DNA from 3 places in the Acinetobacter haemolyticus genome. Region 3 is predicted to be linked to each of the others. Evidence: predicted binding sites of a transcription regulator. Region 3 holds the regulator's gene; each other region holds the start of a gene.

The links. The regulator PhoB, encoded in region 3, activates phosphate uptake and scavenging genes when phosphate is short. The targets are predictions, from matches to a motif close to TGTCATNAANCTGTCATAA.
Region 1: DS737_RS04635 (inorganic phosphate transporter) is a predicted target of PhoB. The motif match lies at 3,578-3,596, and genes of this name have one in related genera.
Region 2: DS737_RS08565 (porin) is a predicted target of PhoB. The motif match lies at 1,921-1,939, and genes of this name have one in related genera.

What each region holds. Positions count from the first base shown of each region.
Region 1 is NZ_CP030880.1:1,038,026-1,044,557, forward strand. Features, by position in the region: gene metH (methionine synthase) at 1-3,206, opposite strand, end outside; gene DS737_RS04635 (inorganic phosphate transporter) at 3,643-5,274, shown strand; gene DS737_RS04640 (Tim44 domain-containing protein) at 5,597-6,532, opposite strand, start outside.
Region 2 is NZ_CP030880.1:1,858,526-1,865,057, reverse strand. Features, by position in the region: gene DS737_RS08575 (YidB family protein) at 1-182, shown strand, start outside; gene DS737_RS08565 (porin) at 688-1,782, opposite strand; gene DS737_RS08560 (HIT family protein) at 2,038-2,451, opposite strand; gene DS737_RS08555 (YARHG domain-containing protein) at 2,523-2,792, opposite strand; gene DS737_RS16275 (hypothetical protein) at 3,152-3,364, shown strand; gene DS737_RS08545 (hypothetical protein) at 3,572-3,853, shown strand; gene DS737_RS08540 (molybdopterin-binding domain-containing protein) at 3,932-5,341, opposite strand; gene DS737_RS08535 (NAD(P)-dependent oxidoreductase) at 5,672-6,532, opposite strand, start outside.
Region 3 is NZ_CP030880.1:89,514-96,045, forward strand. Features, by position in the region: gene DS737_RS00420 (LysR family transcriptional regulator) at 1-353, opposite strand, end outside; gene DS737_RS00425 (PACE efflux transporter) at 448-900, shown strand; gene phoR (phosphate regulon sensor histidine kinase PhoR) at 967-2,322, opposite strand; gene phoB (phosphate regulon transcriptional regulator PhoB) at 2,331-3,041, opposite strand; gene DS737_RS00440 (TetR/AcrR family transcriptional regulator) at 3,292-3,969, opposite strand; gene DS737_RS00445 (SDR family NAD(P)-dependent oxidoreductase) at 4,274-5,101, shown strand; gene DS737_RS00450 (MATE family efflux transporter) at 5,149-6,516, opposite strand.

The DNA.
Region 1 (6,532 bases), 950 kb from region 3:
CCAAAGATCGACACCGTAAAACCACCGAGATAATCTTCAGGTTGTTCAGAAGGCTTAATATAATCCGCCAAAGACAAGTTTGGTTTACCTGTCACTTTGTCTGATTGCTGACGTACGTGCTCAAAGGTGTGAGTGCGATGTTGACCTGATTCATCAAATACGCTGACGGTATCTGCACCAGTACGCTGAGCAGGGTATAAGCCAAATACAGCACGGGCATCGAAACGTTTATTTTCAATGATGTCTTTCAGCATCGCTTGCGCTTGATTATAAAGATCAGTCGCTGCCTCACCAACTACTTCATCTGTCAGAATTTTCGGGAATTTACCTGCCAAACTCCAAGAGATAAAGAATGGTGTCCAATCAAAATATTCAACTAAGGTTTCAAGTGGATAATTCTTAATAACTTGTGTACCCAAAGCATTTGGTTTTGGTGGGACATAGTGATTATCAATTTTAAAACCGTTTTCGACTGATTCTGCATAACTCAATTTTGCAGCTTTTGGTTGCTTGTTCGCTAAGCGTTCACGAATCTTGGCATATTCAGCACGATGCTCTGCAATAAAGTTACCGCGCATTTCAGGAGAAAGTAGGGTAGTTGCGACACCCACTGCACGAGACGCATCAGCCACATAAATAACGGCATCATTTGAATATTGAGGATCAATTTTAACTGCGGTGTGTGCTTTTGATGTGGTTGCACCGCCGATCAATAAAGGAATGTTAAAGCCTTTACGTTGCATTTCTTTGGCTACAAAGACCATTTCATCCAAAGATGGAGTAATCAAACCAGACAGACCAATGATGTCACATTTCTCATCAATTGCTGTTTGCAGAATTTTTTCCGCAGGTACCATCACACCGAGGTCAACGATGTCATAGCCATTACAACCTAAGACAACACCCACAATATTTTTACCAATATCGTGTACGTCACCTTTTACTGTTGCCATCAGGACTTTACCTTTAGACTGTCCTTCTGATTTTTCTGCTTCAATGTATGGGTTGAGCCATGCCACCGCTTGTTTCATGACGCGTGCAGATTTAACAACTTGAGGAAGGAACATTTTTCCTGAACCAAACAAGTCACCGACCACGTTCATGCCGTCCATCAGTGGACCTTCGATCACATCAAGCGGACGTTTTGATTTTAAACGTGCTTCTTCTGTATCTTGGTCGATATACGTGGTAATACCTTTAACTAAAGCGTATTCAAGACGTTTTTCGACAGACTCATTACGCCATTCAAGATTTTCGGCTTCTTTGGTAGCACCCGCTTGACCACGATATTTTTCAGCAACTTCTAAGAGTTTTTCAGTTGCAGCTTGACCTGTCTCACCTTGGTTTTGGTTGAGTACAACATCTTCAACAGCATCTTTCAGCTCTTTATTGATATCGTCATAAATCGCCATCTGACCAGCGTTTACGATACCCATGGTCATGCCTTGTTTGATGGCATGATAGAGGAACACGGAGTGAATCGCTTCACGTACAGGTTCATTACCACGGAATGAGAATGAAACGTTAGAAACACCACCTGAAATCATGGCATGTGGTAAGTTTTGTTTGATCCAACCAGTTGCTTCAATAAAGTCTACGGCATAGTTATTGTGTTCTTCGATCCCTGTTGCTACTGCAAACACGTTTGGATCGAAAATAATATCTTCAGCTGGATAGCCAACTTCATTGACTAAAATGTCATAAGAGCGTTTACAAATTTCACGCTTACGCTCTGCGGTATCTGCCTGACCAACTTCGTCAAAAGCCATGACAATAACTGCTGCACCGTACTGACGGCAGAGGCGAGCTTTTTCGACAAACTCGTCATAACCTTCTTTTAAGGAAATCGAGTTTACAACCGGTTTACCTTGAACACATTTTAGACCAGCTTCAATGATTTCCCATTTCGATGAGTCAATCATGATTGGCACACGCGAAATATCAGGTTCTGACGCGACAAGGTTCAGGAAATGCACCATCGCACCTTGCGAATCGAGCATCCCTTCATCCATGTTGATATCAATGATCTGCGCACCAGCTTCAACTTGTTGCTGAGCGACTTCTAAAGCTTCTGCAAAATTTTCTTCACGGATGAGACGAAGGAACTTTTTTGATCCTGTAACGTTAGTACGTTCACCAACGTTTACAAATAAAGAATCATCATAGATATTAAATGGTTCTAAACCACTCAAACGGCAAGCATGAACAGTCTCAGGAATTTTACGTGGTGGAATATCTTTAACAGCTTGATAGATCGCACGGATATGATCTGGTGTGGTACCACAGCAACCACCAGTAATATTGATCAAACCACTCTCAGCAAATTCTTTAATAAAAGCTGCAGTTTGTTCTGGTGTTTCGTCATACTCACCAAATGCATTCGGTAAACCAGCATTTGGATGCGCTGAAACAAAGGTATCTGCAACGTCAGCAATGGTTTTAACGTGAGGGCGCATTGCATCTGCACCCAATGCACAGTTAAAACCAATTGACAGCAAATCACCATGACGCACTGAGTTCCAGAATGCTTCAGCGGTTTGACCTGTCAATGTACGACCTGAGGCATCTGTGATCGTACCTGAAATCATCAAGGGAAGTTCATAACCGATTTGTTTAAACACTTCTTTGACCGCAAAGATTGCCGCTTTACAGTTCAAGGTATCGAATACAGTTTCGATCAAAATGATGTCAGCACCACCTTCGATCAAGGCGTGCGTTGCTTCGATATAATTTTCTTTTAGTTCATCGAAAGTAATATTACGGAATGCTGGATCATTGACGTTTGGTGAGATTGAACAAGTACGCGATGTAGGGCCAAGTACACCTGCCACAAAACGAGGCTTTTCTGGGGTTGAATATTTATCACATGCAGCTCTGGCGAGACGTGCCGCTTCACGGTTGATCTCTGGAACAAGATCTTCCATATGATAATCTGACATCGAAACACGAGTACCATTAAAGCTGTTGGTTTCAATGATGTCTGCACCAGCATCCAAATAAGCTTCATGGATGCCTTGAATAATCTGCGGTTGAGTTAATACTAAAAGATCGTTGTTACCTTTAAGATCAGAAGCCCAATCTGCAAAACGTTCACCACGATAATCTTCTTCTTCTAACTTATGGCGTTGAATCATGGTTCCCATTGCACCGTCAATAATCAGGATACGTTGGGCGAGAAGAGATTTTAGGGTGGCAAGCGTGGACATAAGGAACCCCAGTAATGGCAAAGATAAAAAGCAGACGCATTGTAGCAGAAGCAATGCTGAAGCGCTTATTTTCCATCTAAAAGGCGGTGAACCGCGCATTCAAATTGAAAAATGTCATAAAACTTTCATCAAAGTGCAACAATTCGAGGTAATAATGCTTAAAAATAAAGCAAAACGTTCGCAGTATGACCAATAAAAGTCATATTTTTTTGCGTTTGTTGCAAAATCAGACAACGATTTATTCTAACCCTGATATTGCTTTATTTTGTTGAAAAATATGGATTAATTTTGATTTAACGCACTGTTTCGATACAAAAAATTGGTGTAAAAGTGATGAAATGATGAAAATTTGAGTTCATGTGACAAAGCTTTGTCATATAATTGTCATAATTTAATTAAACAATATGGGGGATTTTTTTATCCTCCAGCCGTCTACATGAATTCAAATCTACCCCCTGCTTCGGATTCACCAGTTGCGACAGAATCGCAAGCCCAATCGACGAATGTACATGTACCAACACCTAAATTTTTTATGCCGGTGTTCTTAACAGTCATTGTTGCTACACTGATTTATATTGGTTTTCAGGTGAGTGCTGATTTATCCCATGTCCCACCATTAAGTTTATATTCAGTTATTTTATTATCTACGGCACTATTTATTGCCTTGGCATTCGAATTTGTAAACGGTTTTCATGATACTGCAAATGCTGTTGCGACGGTGATTTATACCAATGCGCTTCCTGCACCAGTAGCGGTCATGTGGGCAGGTTTCTGTAACTTCTTAGGGGTTATGGTGGCAAGTGGTGCAGTTGCTTACGGTATTATTGCATTATTACCTGTTGAAATGATTATGAATGTCGGCAGTGGGGCTGGTTTTGCCATGGTTTTCGCGCTGTTGATTGCAGCGATTTTGTGGAACCTCGGTACTTGGTTTTTGGGTATCCCCGCATCGAGTTCACACACCCTAATTGGTTCGATTTTAGGTGTGGGCATTATGAATCATTTGTTAAATGCATCAACTGGCGCAACCAGTGGCATTGACATGGATCAAGTGCTAAAGGTCGGTAAGGCGTTATTATTTTCTCCAATGATTGGTTTTGCTTTTGCAGCCGTTTTATTCTTATTGGTGAAAAAAATCTTTAAACGCCAAATGGAGTTGTTCCAACCACCTGTTGGAAATAAGCCACCACCACCACTCATTCGCGGTATCCTGATTTTCACTTGTACAGGTGTGAGTTTTGCTCACGGTTCAAATGATGGTCAAAAGGGTATGGGTCTAATCATGTTGATCTTGATTGGCTTGGTTCCATTGGCTTATTCGCTGAACAAAAGTTTAGACCAAAAGCATTTACAATCTTTTGAGCAATTATCAGCTCAAACTGCTTTGGTATTGAATGTTGATCAACAAGAATTTTCTGATGAAAAAGCGCGAGATATCCTGACAAAATACATCCAAACCAAAGAACAAACACCTGAAGTTTTACCTGCATTGGCGAGTATGACTGGGCATTTAGGTGAAAAAGTTGCAGCTTATGGTGATCTTAAAGATATTCCAGAAGCTGGGGTTGCTGAATTACGTAATGATATGTACTTAAGTACTACAACGTTTAAGCGCTTAGATAAAGAAGATGCGCTACCTGTGATGACCACAGAACAGCAAAAAGTAGTAAAAGACTATCGTAACAATATGGATTCATTCCTACAGTACATTCCTAACTGGGTAAAAGTTGCCGTTGCATTGGCCCTTGGTTTAGGAACAATGGTGGGTTGGAAACGTATCGTTATTACAGTGGGTGAGCGTATTGGTAAGAATCACATGACTTATGGTCAAGGGATGTCTGCTGAATTGGTTGCGATGAGTACGATTGCTGCTGCTGATGGTTTTGGTATGCCTGTTTCAACAACACATGTTTTAAACAGTGCAGTTGCAGGTACGATGGTCGCAAATAAATCAGGCTTAAACTTTGCTACGATTAGAACGATTCTTTCGGCATGGGTATTTACGTTACCAGCGACGATTGCATTATCTGGTGGTTTATACTGGTTGTTCTTACAATTCGTTTCTTAATTTGAGTGATTACAAGATGATAAAAGCTTTGCTACGGCAAGGCTTTTTTTGCTTTAGATAAAAGGTATTTTGATATTATCTGCTACATGGTCATCGTTTAGTAACTCTTATCAAGCATCTTTTGGATGCGGTTGATGTACCTATATCTAATGCTATTTGTGTTAAATGGAATAATGACAGTTAAAACGAAGTGGGGATTTAGAGAAGGGCTTAGTCTTTAGCTGAGTAAGAAAAATATAGAGGGATTGAGTGATTTAGGAAACTTAATACAATAAAAAAGAGCTGTCGAAACAGCTCTTTTAATCTTTTTAACTACAGTGCTTTAAGCTTGTTGAATCCCAGCAACAACCCAATCTTGCTGTGAACCAACATCTTTAACAAAATGCCAAATCTCAGTAAATGGTTGCGGTAAACTGTTTAGATCTTCGCTTACGGTGCCTGTAAAACGTACACTCACAACATACTGACCATTTTCAGTTGCTGTTTCTGCAATCATTGCATTGAGATTACTAAACTCAGCTACATCTTGGTCTTGGTTTGCCATAATGTCTTGATACATAGACGCATATAAGTCAGGTGTTAAATAACGGCGAATTTCCTGAATATTGCTTGCTGTGTTCATAGATTGAATATGGTTGAAACGCTGACGGGCAACACGTAAAAAAGCAGCAGGTTCAGTGCCGTCTGGCAATTGATTACCACTACTCATGGTTGCACTACCAAATGGAGCTTGAGTCGGTGCGTTACCAAATGGAGATTGTGTTGCAGCACCACCGCCAACTGCTTGACCAAAGATATTGGTGTTGTCACCAGTTTGGCGAGCAGTTGGTTGTGAACTTTGACGGCTAAACTGGTTCGAGTTTGGACCGCCATTGTTTGGAGCGTATGGGTTATTTGCTGCTAATTTTTTTTTTGCGCCTAATCTGCGGAACACAAAGAAGGCGGCTGCTGCTGCAAGTAAGACCCATATCCAGCTTGGAAGCCCTTGTTTCTCTTCCTCCGCTGCTACAGCTTGCTGCTCGGTTTGTGCTGGGTCTTTATCATCAGCCATTGCATTTGCTGCTACTGCACCAAGTGCTGCACCAGCGACACCCGCAGCGACCATACCACCTACGCCAGGACCTGATTTTTGTGGTGCTGTAGCAGGTTGTTGTTGTGCTGGTGTTGCTTGACGTGATTGCTGATAAGACTGATTATTTGCTGGCTGTGATTGACTTGAACTAGAACGGCTCATGCCATGGCTTTTACCGCCACCTGC
Region 2 (6,532 bases), 1.7 Mb from region 3:
ATGTTGAGCAAGTTGCACAGCAAACTCAGGCGCCTAAACAAGCCATTTATGGCGCAATTGCATCGGTTTTACCGCAGGTGATCGACTCTTTAACGCCACAAGGGAGTGGTACTAATCCACAAGAAGCGAATAATGATATTCAAAATGTTTTGAATCTAGTGAGTGGTTTTTTGAAGAAGTAAATATTAAACGTAATAGATTTATAAGATAAAGCTCATTTGAATATGGGCTTTGTTTTTTTAGAGTTTAAATTTAGGAGATAGAATGACTGTAGCAGGTTCTGGAGTGGGCTTCTTTTTAATATTTTTTATCTATTTCGTCATCACTTTACCGATGTTGATACTTGTTGCTTTTTTTATTAAAGAATTCCGACAAAAGTTATTTATCTTTTCATCTCTCTTATCGATTTTATTTATACCATCTTTATACAAAGACGTTTATTTTGTAGTAGAAAAAAATATTTGGGAAAGCTCCCAATTACTTGGAATAATTTGGCTGTTTTTCTCCACGATACTGCTGATCATACTTTTAATTTATTATGTTTTAAGAAAGGATCATTTTTTTAAAATTTTATGGTATTCATTTATTTCAATTGTTTTCATGAATGTAGTGGCAACGATTTATCTATTCTCTAAATGAAAAAAGGGCATAAAGCCCTTTTTTACTGATTAGGAAATAAGCTTCAAATTAGAAGTTATATTCCATACCTAAACCAATAGTTGTTTTCTTATCATCTTTCACTAACCAATCACGTTTTTGCTGACCAACTACGCCATAGAAACGTGCTTGTTTATTGATTTGATAATCAGCACCTAGACCATAAAGATCTTGTTTACGATCATCACGACCATTCGACTCTGTCGTAGCAGAAATATACTGTGCTTTTAACTTAATCGGAGTAGAAGGGATTTTGTATGCTGCTGTTACACCATATGCATCTTCTTGTAGGCCTTTATAAGAGGTTACATCAGAACCACTGGTTGTCGTCACAGTATCGTCTGTAGGTTGAGCAGTTTGCCATAAAGCGCCCAAAACAAAACCATCAAAACCTAATTTCGTGAAATCAAGTGAACCTGTTACACGGATTGCATCTGTATAAATACCAGATAATCCATATGCGCCATATTTAGAAGCAATACCATAGTTTCCAGCTACTGCAGCAGCTAAACCATAATCTTTGTTGTCATAAGTGATCGAAGCAGAAACACCGTCTCCAAAACCATCACGACTGCCTTTGTAACCATTAGCTGCATTTTCTTTAGTAGAAGACTCTTCACCTTGTTGGAACATGATGTTGAAAGCCAAACCACCTAATAATTTTTTATCTGTTTCAAAACCGATCACATTATTCAAACGATCTTCACCAGCTAGGACAGCAGTCATATCAAGTTCATTGTGATCGTTATAAATATCTTGGTTATTACCAGCTGCTGTTTTGAAATAAGAGTCGTATTTACCAACTTTTAATGTACCAACGCCATCAGATTTAAGACCAATAAAGCGATTGCGTTGAGTTAATTCTCTGCCATCTTTATCTTCACTGTCTGCATTAACTTGCCATTCGATTAAGTAAACAGCAGAAAGGTTTTCAGTTAATTTTTCTTCGCCTTTTACACCAATACGAGATGCATTTGAGTTTACTTTTGTTACGCTTTCGTCTTTAAAGCCATTCTTATCAATTTGATCGAGCGTCACATTGAGCTTACCATACAATGTTGGTGCTGCTTGCGCTGCATTCATGGCTAATGTTGCTACAGTAGCAGCAAGAAGCAATTTTTTCATTGAGATTTCTCCAAAACACTTTTTTGTAAATGGCTGTTGCCTTAGTTACTGTTATAAGTTTGCTTATGTACAAAAAGTTACATAGCTCACTAACTTGTATGCAGTATCGGTAAACTTTGTGACAAAGAAGTGAAGGAAAAATGACAGTTTTATGACGGTTAAGTTCGGATTAAAGCTAGATTTATTGTTGATTTTTATACAAATAGTCAAAAATAAAAAACGGAGCAGAAGCTCCGTTTTTAATGATTACAAAACTTAAAGAGCAGCTTTGATCTTTTCAGCCAGCATTTTAATCTTTTCTTGATCACCCATTTGAGCTGCATGGCGACCAAGCTCATGGATTGAACTTGGAATCAGATGAAAATGTATATGCGGTACAGTTTGACCAGCAGTAGAACCGTTTAGTTGCATTAATACAATCCCTTTTACGTCTAGCGCCTTTTCCATCGCTTGAGCAATTTTCTGCACGATTTGAATCGTATAAGCAGCGGCATCGGCAGGAAGGTCTAGCAGGGTAACGGCTGGGGTCTTTGGAATCACTAAAGTGTGACCATCGGCTTGAGGCATGATATCCATAAAAGCAAGAACTTGTTCATCTTCATAAACTTTTATCGCTGGTAATTCACCACGCAGGATTCTTGCAAAAATATTTTGGTCATCGTATGCCATGATTAGTCCTTTAAAATAATTCTCATGGAGCGAATCGATAATTTTTATCGACATTAGCCTAGAGAATATGCTTATTTACAATTCAATTCTTTTTGACGCGCTTTAATTTCATCTAAGCGTTGTTGTTCTTTTTCAGAAAACTTAGGCTTAGTTGTGTGGCAGTTTTCATTACCGTATTTTGCTTTTGCATCAGCATCTTTGAAGCAGAAGCCTTTAGAGGCATAGATAAGGTTATAGTTATCTTGTAACTTTTTACATTCTTGCTCTGAAGCGGAAGCTTGCATACTGAAACTTGTCAGTGCGGCGAAACTTGCAAAAACTGCAACTGTAAACTTCTTCATGAGGTATTCCTCTCGTTATGAATAAGCACTAAGTTGAACCTAGTGCATGTACTAATATAAGGTTTATTGATGAAATTTCAATAAAACTATATTATTTGAGTGTAATTTTACTCCATAATTTATTCTTAATTATAGTAAAAATTGTTTTATATCAATATCTTTTGAGAAATTTTGACATAGTAGACTCTTTGGTTTTTTTAGACAGATTTGTCTGATCTGTTTTCTGGTTTTTAAATTTAATTCAAGCGATTTTGCATTTTTAGTTAACGTTTTGATGTTATAACTCATAAATTTTAGTCATAAGACATTCACGGAATAGTTTGTTAGATTATGTGACTTTTATAGTAATCAATGGAATTATGAAGACATTTTTAATTGCGTTTACACTGGGGTTAGGGCTTGTTGGCTGTGTATCTTCGAATTATGAAAGTATAAATAAAGCTCCAGTTGTTCCTAAGAACGAAGCTTACAATACCTTTAAAATGCCTGAGCATGGGGTTATTACGGATCAGGATGTACATAACTTACCTGAACATGCCAATCTGAATACGAAATACACGATAAGCTTCTGAGTAAAAAATTAGTTAGAGATTTTACATAACTAAGTCCTTGAACTTTAGGGTTCAAGGTCAGATAAATACTAAATTTAGTTACCTAGACCAACGGATGATAAGTCCGCTGCTCTATGCAACGATAAAGTAAAGCATCAGTTTTTTTGTAATGACTTTGTTTTTACTGTTTGGTAAATTATGTGAATTAAATAATAAGAGTTTTATAGAATGAAATACTTAATACTCGCAATAATTTCAATTTTAATGTCAGTCACTACTTTTGCCAGAGAAACAAATTCAATGCGTTCCGCCTATGAGCTTGTTAGCATTGGAGATAGTGAAAGCGATTTAATTAGAAAGATGGGGAAGTCTTATCCAAGATATTTCAAACATAGAGATGGCCGATCTTTTTGCAGTGCAACAGAATATATTTATGAGATTGATATGCAGGTTTATACAGTTTGGGTATGTAATGGGAAGATATTTAAAATTGATGTGAATAATAAATAATTTTGCTAATAAAAAACCATGACAAAAATTAAGTTATGGTTTTTTATGCGATGTATAACCTTTGTTATAAATTTACATTTAATCAATCTTCATAAAATAAATCATTTCATTTGCTTGAATTGGCTGTTCAGAAAAAGGGATGATTGCAATACAGTTCGCGGTAAGAAATGGTTGGATTTGATACGAATTCTGCTGTTCAATCATTTCTAAGGAATATTCGCCATCATTGTGTAGTTGATATTTGCCCCATAACAATTTCTTTTGACTGGAATCTGTTTCAATTTTTTGTTTGGTGAAACCCTTTATAAATGTTTTGTTGAAAAAATCGACGTCATGTTTATTTAAGATATACTTCACCATGAAATGCATGAGTAAGGCAATGTCTTGCATATCACCGGGTAGATTAATGATCGTCGCTTTATCTTCGGTGATAACGGTTTTAGAGCCTCTCGGATTACCTTGATCATCAAAGAGCGGTACGATTTCACGTACTTGAGGAGTTCTAGGCATGCTTCTAATAATGCCCATTTCTGCAGCAGGGATAGAGCGTGTTTGGAAATTTGAGGGCATACTGCCAGGATCAAAAGTCGTAAGTCTACCGATTGAAAATACAGAACCACCAACATTCTTATGTGTACATAGAATCATGACATCAAAATTAGGAATATGTTCTTCAAAAAAAAGATTATAACTTTCCCAATCTGTTGTTAATGTTTCATCTAAAGTAAGGTCTTTTTCTTTCTTAAGGCTATTGAACGCTGAATCATAACGCTGTGGTTTAAGCAGTTTTATCTCGACATGATCGTAACCCCACGTTTTTAAAACGTCTTTAACGTACACGCTTTCTTCACAAAGTGAATGCTCCTCATCAAAACTATGCATACTCACAACTAGTATTCGTGGATTTCTATAAATTGTGAGTTCTTTAACCCCAGCTCGTCTGAGTGCAATCAATTTTTCTGGTGAGACTTTTTCATTTTTGGCTAAGATTAGATCACCTCGTTTAATTACACTGCCTTGCTGAATAACGCCTTGCATTGTAGAGACAGGTGCTATAATTTTTTTATTATCATAATCAGAAATATCTAAACGATTATCATCTTCTGCAATAACAGCATCAACAGATTCAGGTAATTTCGTATATTGTGGAATCCTGAGTAGATTTTTACCACTCAGATCTAGTTTATATGGGTTCACTGAACGATAGAGTTGTGATCCCCAGCAGTACAGGTTATCGATTAATACTGGCCGTTGTTTACTTGCAGCTTGAGTTAATTCTGAACTAATAGCCCAACCGGTGTAAGCAGATAGGTTATGTGTTGGATAGTCCTGTAAAGCATAAATATCAGCTGCGTTTACTTGATTAAGCGCCATTTGTAAGTCTACAGTATCCTTTAGTTCCCCTAGAGGAAGCTGCATAAAAAGGCGATAATAAATTGTAGTCAGATCATATGGAAGATCTTCAGGTACAGGAAATTTATTAAGCATGAATGTAAACCCAAGATACATCTAAAATTAGTAGCTGTGATTAGCTGTTAAGGTAAATACTACACAACTAAACCCAATATGAATTATGTTATATTTAACATGAAATTTAATATATTTAAGTGGAAAAATTCCAAAATAAATTATTCAACTATTTTGAAGTTAAGAGAAATAATAAACTAAAAAATATAAAAAATTAATTGCTTAAATATATTGGTTTTTTGTGATTAATAAATAGTTTATTATTCTATTTTTCTGAATTACGTTAAAAAAACCGCTCAAAATAGCTGTTTCTTTAACGTAATAATTAAATGGAATTTTTAAGTTATAGATTTATTCCAATGTGATTTTACTCCAAGACTCATACATTTTTACAGCAGCCGAAAAGTCACTATTAGGCTCAGCCGTTAAACTTGCCGCTTGGATTAGACTTTGTGTCAAAGAGAGGATTGGTGCAGGTAGTTTTGCATCATGAACTAAATCTAAAGCAATTCCAGTATCTTTCGCTAGCAATGGTAGAGCAAAGGTCACAGGAAATTCACGGCTTAACACACGTTGCGGAAAAATATTTTCTGTGACAAGACTTTTACCACTCGATGCATTGATACAATTTAATGCTGCATCGAGATTTACACCATGTGCTTTTAGAGTAGAAAAGCCTTCTGCGACTGACCATAAGTTTACCGCGAGTAGCATATTATTAATTGCTTTTACTGCAAAACCAGCGCCAGAATCGCCAACATGTTGAATCAACTTACCTAATGCCGCCATCGCTGGGTATGCACGTTCAAATGCATTAACATCGCCACCCACCATAAAAGTTAAAGTTGCATTTTCAGCACCAATCGTTTGACCACTTACAGGAGCGTCAAGAAAATCGATATTTTGAGGCTTTAACTTTTCAGCTAACCGCTGAGCAGCCTCTGGCACTCCACTGGTACAGTCGATCCAAATCGCACCTGATTTAATTTCAACACTGTCAATTAATGTTTCAACATCTTGGCTGGTCGGTAAACAAGAAAAAATAATATCTGCTTGTACAGCTTCGGATAGTTCAACTGCTGTGGTGCCATATTCTGTTGCATGTTGTTCAGCTTTACTGAAATTTCGATTCCAAACCAAGACCGTATCGAAATGCTTTGGTAAATGTGCCGCCATGCGAAAACCCATAGCGCCTAAACCGATAAATGCAAC
Region 3 (6,532 bases):
TGCTGAATTAATTGTTCAATGCCCTTTAAGATGATTTTTTGATTGATATCGGCTGCGACACCAATACAGATACGAGTTTCTAATCCTATTGAAAGTTCAGAGAGATGCATTTCGAGCTGGCGTAGCTTCGTCACAATCAATCTTGCGTGGGGTTCAATTGAAAGTGCAATTTCCGTTGGTGCTAGATGATTTTTACTGCGTTCAAATAATTTTAAATTCAATTCAGCTTCTAAATTGGCAATCGCCATGCTCACTGCGGAAGGAACCCGATTTAAGGCGCGGGCAGCTGCAGAGAAACTTCCTCGATCAATGATTTCTAGAATCAATTCAAGCTGCTCACTGCTCAGTTTCATTGCAATTTCCTTGTCAGTAAATCTGATAACGATTGACTTTTTTTATCAGATCTAGAGCGTAAAATCTAGAGATTGTTGATTTTAAGGTGTGATCATGCAAGGAACGAAACGAAGAGTAACTTATGTTTTTTTCTATGAAGTATTTAGCTTTTTGATCTGTGCCATGATTTTGGCAGTGCTTTCTGGTACAAGTATGAGTCATACAGGACCATTATCGGTGCTAATCGCAGTTATTGCGGTGACCGTAAATTTTTTCTACAACTATGTTTTTGAAATGTGGGAAAAACGACAAATTTCTAAAACGCGTACTGTGAAAAGAAGGATCGTACATGCAATTGGGTTTCAAATTGTTTTGGTAACGATCTTGATTCCATTGATTGCGTGGTGGATGCAGATCAGTTTACTCAAAGCATTCTTATTGGATTTTAGTTTGATGATCCTCATCCCATGTTATACCTTTGTGTATAACTATTTCTTTGATCACATTTTTGGCTTACCGAGCCATTTACTTGAAGCAAAACAGTTGAATGCAACAGTAAATAATTAATTCAATCTAAAAAACAAAACAGCCGATCTGTCTAGATCGGCTGTCTGTAGTTATTCAACTGCCCATTTATCCAATATAGAGACGTTCTTTTGGAAAAACGGCTGTAAAAGTTGAGCCTTCATTTTCTTTGGAGCTAATTTCGAGATGTGCACCGTGTTGCATCAATACGTGTTTCACAATCGCAAGACCTAAACCCGTTCCACCTGTTTGACGGCTACGCGCACTATCTACACGATAAAATCGCTCAGTTAGACGAGGTAAATGTTTCGGATTTATTCCAATGCCATTGTCTTGAACGGTAAAATAGGCTTGATCCCCATCCTCATGCCATCCAATGGTAATAATGCCACCTTTGGGCGTGTATTTAATCGCATTGGTGATGAGATTGCTGAAAGCACTGGCAATTTCCATGTCTGAGCCGATCAGATCACAGTGACTATCAATATCTAAGTTGAGTGTGTGACCATAATCAAGATTGTAGGCACGAGCATCATCAAATAATTGATTCATCAAATTTGCCATCTCAATAATCTGATTTTTTGCAACTTTTTTATTATTTTCGAGATTGGACAAGAGCAATAAGTCATTAACCAATGCATTCATACGTTTGGTTTGTGACTGCATTTGAGTAAAAGCACGTTTCCAGCGAGGGGTGATATCATCCTGATCAGTAAAGGTTTCGATATAGCCACTGAGTACGGTCAGCGGGGTACGTAACTCATGTGAAATATTATCAACAAAGTCCTTACGCATTTGTTCAAGATTATGCATGCGGGTGATGTCATGTGCGACCAAAAGGCGGCTTTCCCCCCCAAAGCGGGTAATTTTGACTTGCACATAACGCTCTTCATTCATTTGTGCTTGTAGACGGATGCCATCGGGTGCTTGATCACTATGGTTAAAATATTCAATAAAATTTGGTTGGCGCAAGATCGACAGCAAGTTACGCCCGCGATCCATTGGATTGATACCCAATAATTTTTCTGCGGCTGGATTCCACCATTCGAGCTGATGTTGGTCATCAATCAAGACAACAGCTTCTGCCAACGCCACCAATGATGATTGTGCACGGTCAATCAAACCTACCATTTCGGCTTGTACAATACGTTCTTGGCGTTGAGCGCGATAAACGTTGAACAATAATGCACCCCAAATCCCATTCAGATTCGGTGGCATATCGTAAGGACGATTAGAGATCCATTCATTGACGAGATAAAGTGAGCGAAGCTGTAGGATGAAAAACACCACAAAAGCGACGAAAATACAGCTCCAAAAGTATCCAACTCCAAATCCGATTAAGCTCGCAATCAATAAGAAAAACAATAATAGTCTTAAATCTTGTTTTGCAAACGTCCATAAGCTGCTGTATTGAAAACGTTGATGTTCGCGCGCCAGCTCAGGGACGGGATATGGTTCATACATAAAGGGTTTTAACCTGCTGCCAAATCAGCTCGTGTAGAGAAACGATAACCTGTGCCACGTACCGTTTGAACAAAGCGATCAACACCAAAAGGTTCTAACACTTTACGTAAACGACGAATATGCACATCAATAGTACGGTCTTCAATATACACATTTCCACCCCATACTTGGTCAAGTAATTGGGCACGTGTATAAGCACGTTCTGGATGTGTCATAAAGAAGGCCAGTAAACGATATTCAGTTGGACCCATATCGAGAATACTCTCACCAAAGCTCACACGCTGACTCACTGGGTCTAGCATTAAGCCATTGGCATCAATCACTTTTTCACCGCTCAGTGCATTGGCACGACGCAATACCGCTTTGATACGAGAAACCAGTTCGCGGGTCGAAAAAGGTTTGGTCATGTAGTCGTCTGCACCTGCATCCAGACCTTGAACCTTATGATCTTCTTCACCACGAGCTGTGAGCATGATCACAGGGATCTCTGCCAAGTTCTCATCTCGTTTCAAGCGACGGCACAAATCTACACCACTTACGCCACCTGGCAGCATCCAATCCAGCAAGATAAGAGCAGGACGCTGATCAACGATAATCTGATGCGCTTGCTTAGCATCCTCAGCTTGTAAACATTGGAAGCCAGCCATATCCAAAGAGGTATGGATCATTTCGCGGATCGGTAGCTCATCATCGACAATTAAAATATAGTCATCTTTCACAGCGCAATACCCTCAAAATCTGTAACGGTTAACCGTTTTGTTGTTATGACAGGCTTATTACAAAGATTAATTATGACAATATCATTGCAAAAGGGTAAATAAAGTCGAATTTAGCAATAAATTGTGACAATTGTGGGGCAGAGGAGTGACTAATTGATGACAGTTTGCTTGAAATTAAAACAAATAAATTCATCTGTTTAACAGCACTGTCTTGTAGCAGTTACATTTGTCACAAAACTGTAAAACGATTTTAATTTTTTTGTGTCGTGTTTTCAATAAATGATAAAAACACCGCACAACAGGCATTTAGGACGTCTTCCAATGGCTGTTTAAAGCCTTCTGATACCCAACGGATAATAATATGAGTCACATAGCCATTTAAACCTGTCGCCATCAGAGATACCTCCTCAGTGGTTTGCGGCACATTGGGCATCGTGATCATCACAAAGCCTTGAATAATCCGATCAAATTGCGTCAGCGTTTCTTGGATTGTCGCTTGATTGTGTAGGTCTTGGACGAGCATTGCATCGATGTAAATAATTCGTGCCATGCGTGGATCATCTTTAATGGTATTCAGTAGCGCAGATAACCCTGCTGTGACCATATTTTTCGGTTCAGGCGCAGCCATGAGTACAGCTTGGGTCAAACAGCTTTGCATTTTACTGATCATGCGTAAAAAAACAGTTTGGAAAAGTTCTTCACTCTTTTTAAATGACTCATAAAAATAGCGTTCAGTGAGTTTTGCTTCGTTACAAACATCTTTGACGGTCACAGAGAAAAATCCTTGTGTCCCATACATCGCAATACCTGCTTCAATCAGTTTTTCCCGACGAGCTTCTTTGCGTTCAGTTAAAGACAGACCTTTGAATTGACGCTCTTTGGTTTCGTTCGTTTTTTTCTTTGTATTGGCTTGCTTCTCAGTTGTCATCGAAAAACCGTTCCCTAAAAAAGTCTATATATCGTATGTCTAGCAGCGCTTAGATTGCAAACTGTTTAAAAATAATATGTCTTGTTTCTGTCGCTTTAGCCAATAACACGATGTATGACTCAAATGCCAACAGACCTTAGAACGAGCATTTATGACAAGCATTATGTTTGTTCTTGCCATTTGTCTTAAAAGCATAGTGTACTATATTGACAACATGTATTGTCAAAATTATATTGGTTACAAGTTAAACGGCACATGATCTGAGCGAATATGTGCATATCATTCGCAATACAAAGGATAGGCAATGAAAAACTTTAAAAATAAAGTCGCAGCGATCACAGGTGCTGGCTCTGGGATTGGACAACAACTGGCACTTTTGTTGGCTCAACAAGGCTGCCATTTGTCATTGAGTGATATCAATGAGAAAGGTTTGGCACAGACTGTTGAGTTGGTTAAACAGTATCCAGTTACTGTCACCACCAAAGTTCTTGATGTTTCTAACCGTGATGCGGTGAAACAATGGGCACAAGATACCGTACAAGATCATGGCTCAGTGAATATGATCTTCAACAATGCGGGTGTTGCATTAGGCTCAACTGTAGAAGGTGCAAGCTACGAAGATCTAGAATGGATCGTTGGAATTAACTTTTGGGGTGTGGTTTACGGCACCAAAGAATTCCTACCATTTATTAAACAAACTAAAGATGGCCATATCATCAACATCTCTAGTATTTTTGGCTTAACCTCACAACCGACACAGTCTGCATATAATGCGACTAAATTTGCGGTGCGTGGTTTTACTGAATCGCTTCGCCAAGAGTTAGATATTGAGAAAAGTGGCGTAAGCTCACTTTGTGTACATCCGGGTGGTATCCGTACCAATATTGCAAAAGCTGCAAAAATGAATGACAGCTTAAAGAGCTTAGGTATGGATCCAAATAAATCGATTAAGCAGTTTGATAAGTTTTTGCGCACACCACCTGAAGAGGCGGCTCGTCAAATCCTTCAAGCCGTATTGAAAGATAAACGCCGTTTATTAATTGGAACAGATGCTCGTATCGTCGATTCATTCCAGCGCTTATTCCCAACAGGCTATCAACGTATAGCGGCTTTTGCCACCAAAATGCTGTAATCGCTACGTTACTTCAAGAAAGCCATTCTAAATCGAATGGCTTTTTTTTAAATCAAAACTTTGATTTTCCCTTTCTTCCAAACGAACTGATAATACGTGGCTTGGAATACACATAGGCAGACAAAAGCCAGAGCATAGGCCATCCAAATTCCTGTTAGTCCCCATAGTGTGGTAAACCAATAAGCACAAGGAATCTCGATCAGAAGGATAGTGAAGATATTAATCAACATCGGTACAGTAACCGTTCCGCTAGCACGCATAATCGAAGCAAAAATCGCACTTGCACCAAAAAACAGCAATGACCATAACACGATAAATAATAGCTGCTGACCCAAAACGACCACTTCAGGATCGGTAATAAACAGTGCCATTAAATATTTGGAAAATAGATAGCCTAAAGCAATTAAGCTACCTGTAAACAGGAAGTTCATGCTTAATGCAGTACGAGTAACGCGACTGAGTAGCTCTGCTTTTCCTGCACCGATGGCTTGTGCTGCAAAAATAGAAGCGGCAATCGAGATGGAAAGTGCTGGAAATTGGATATAATTCAGAACTTGGTTGACTGCACCATAGGCTGCGGTCGCATTTGCACCATAACGATTGACTAAGCCAATAATCACCAAACCAGCCAATGAAGTGGTGACCATTTGAATCCCTGTAGGAATACCCAATTTAAGGATGAGTTTGCTTAACTCTGCATCATGACGTAGATGTTGTAAAAGTTGACGGTCGATTTTGAGTGGATGTTTTTTGTAATTCAGATAAAAGCCCAAAAAAACCAGCACTGCCAAATAACCGATAATACTGGCGATTGCGGGCGCAACAATACCAAGCGCAGGGAAGCCGAAATAACCTTTTAGCAGTATGGGGGTGACGGCTAAACCAATCAAACTGGTTAAACCCAATGCAATCAGTGGCGTTACGCTATCACCAACACCGCGTAAGATCGAGGTATAAATAATATACACAAAAAGCAATGGACTACCTGCCATCATCCACTGCACATAAGGCAATGACAGATGCATCACAGTAGGATCAGTACCTAGCAGGATTAAAATATGTTCGGCAAAGAATAACCCGAGGACGGCAATAATACTGCCCCCAATTAAGGTCATAAACAGGGTAGAGCCAATAACGCTACGCACTTTTTCTAGGTTCTGTGCGCCCCATGCTTGTCCAATTAAAACGGTTGTTCCTGCAGAAAGTCCAATAATAAAAGCAAGCAAAAAGAACAAGACCGGAAAATATACCGAGACAGCAGCAACAGCATCTACCCCCATCATTTGACCAACAAAGATGGTATTAATCGTTCCCGACAAATTTTGTAAAATATTGGTTGCAATCAGTGGGACGAGAAAAACAAAAAAGGTTTTCCATAGATTGGGTTGCATCACCAAAGGCTGGTGTGGTGTCATTCAAATTCCTTGATAC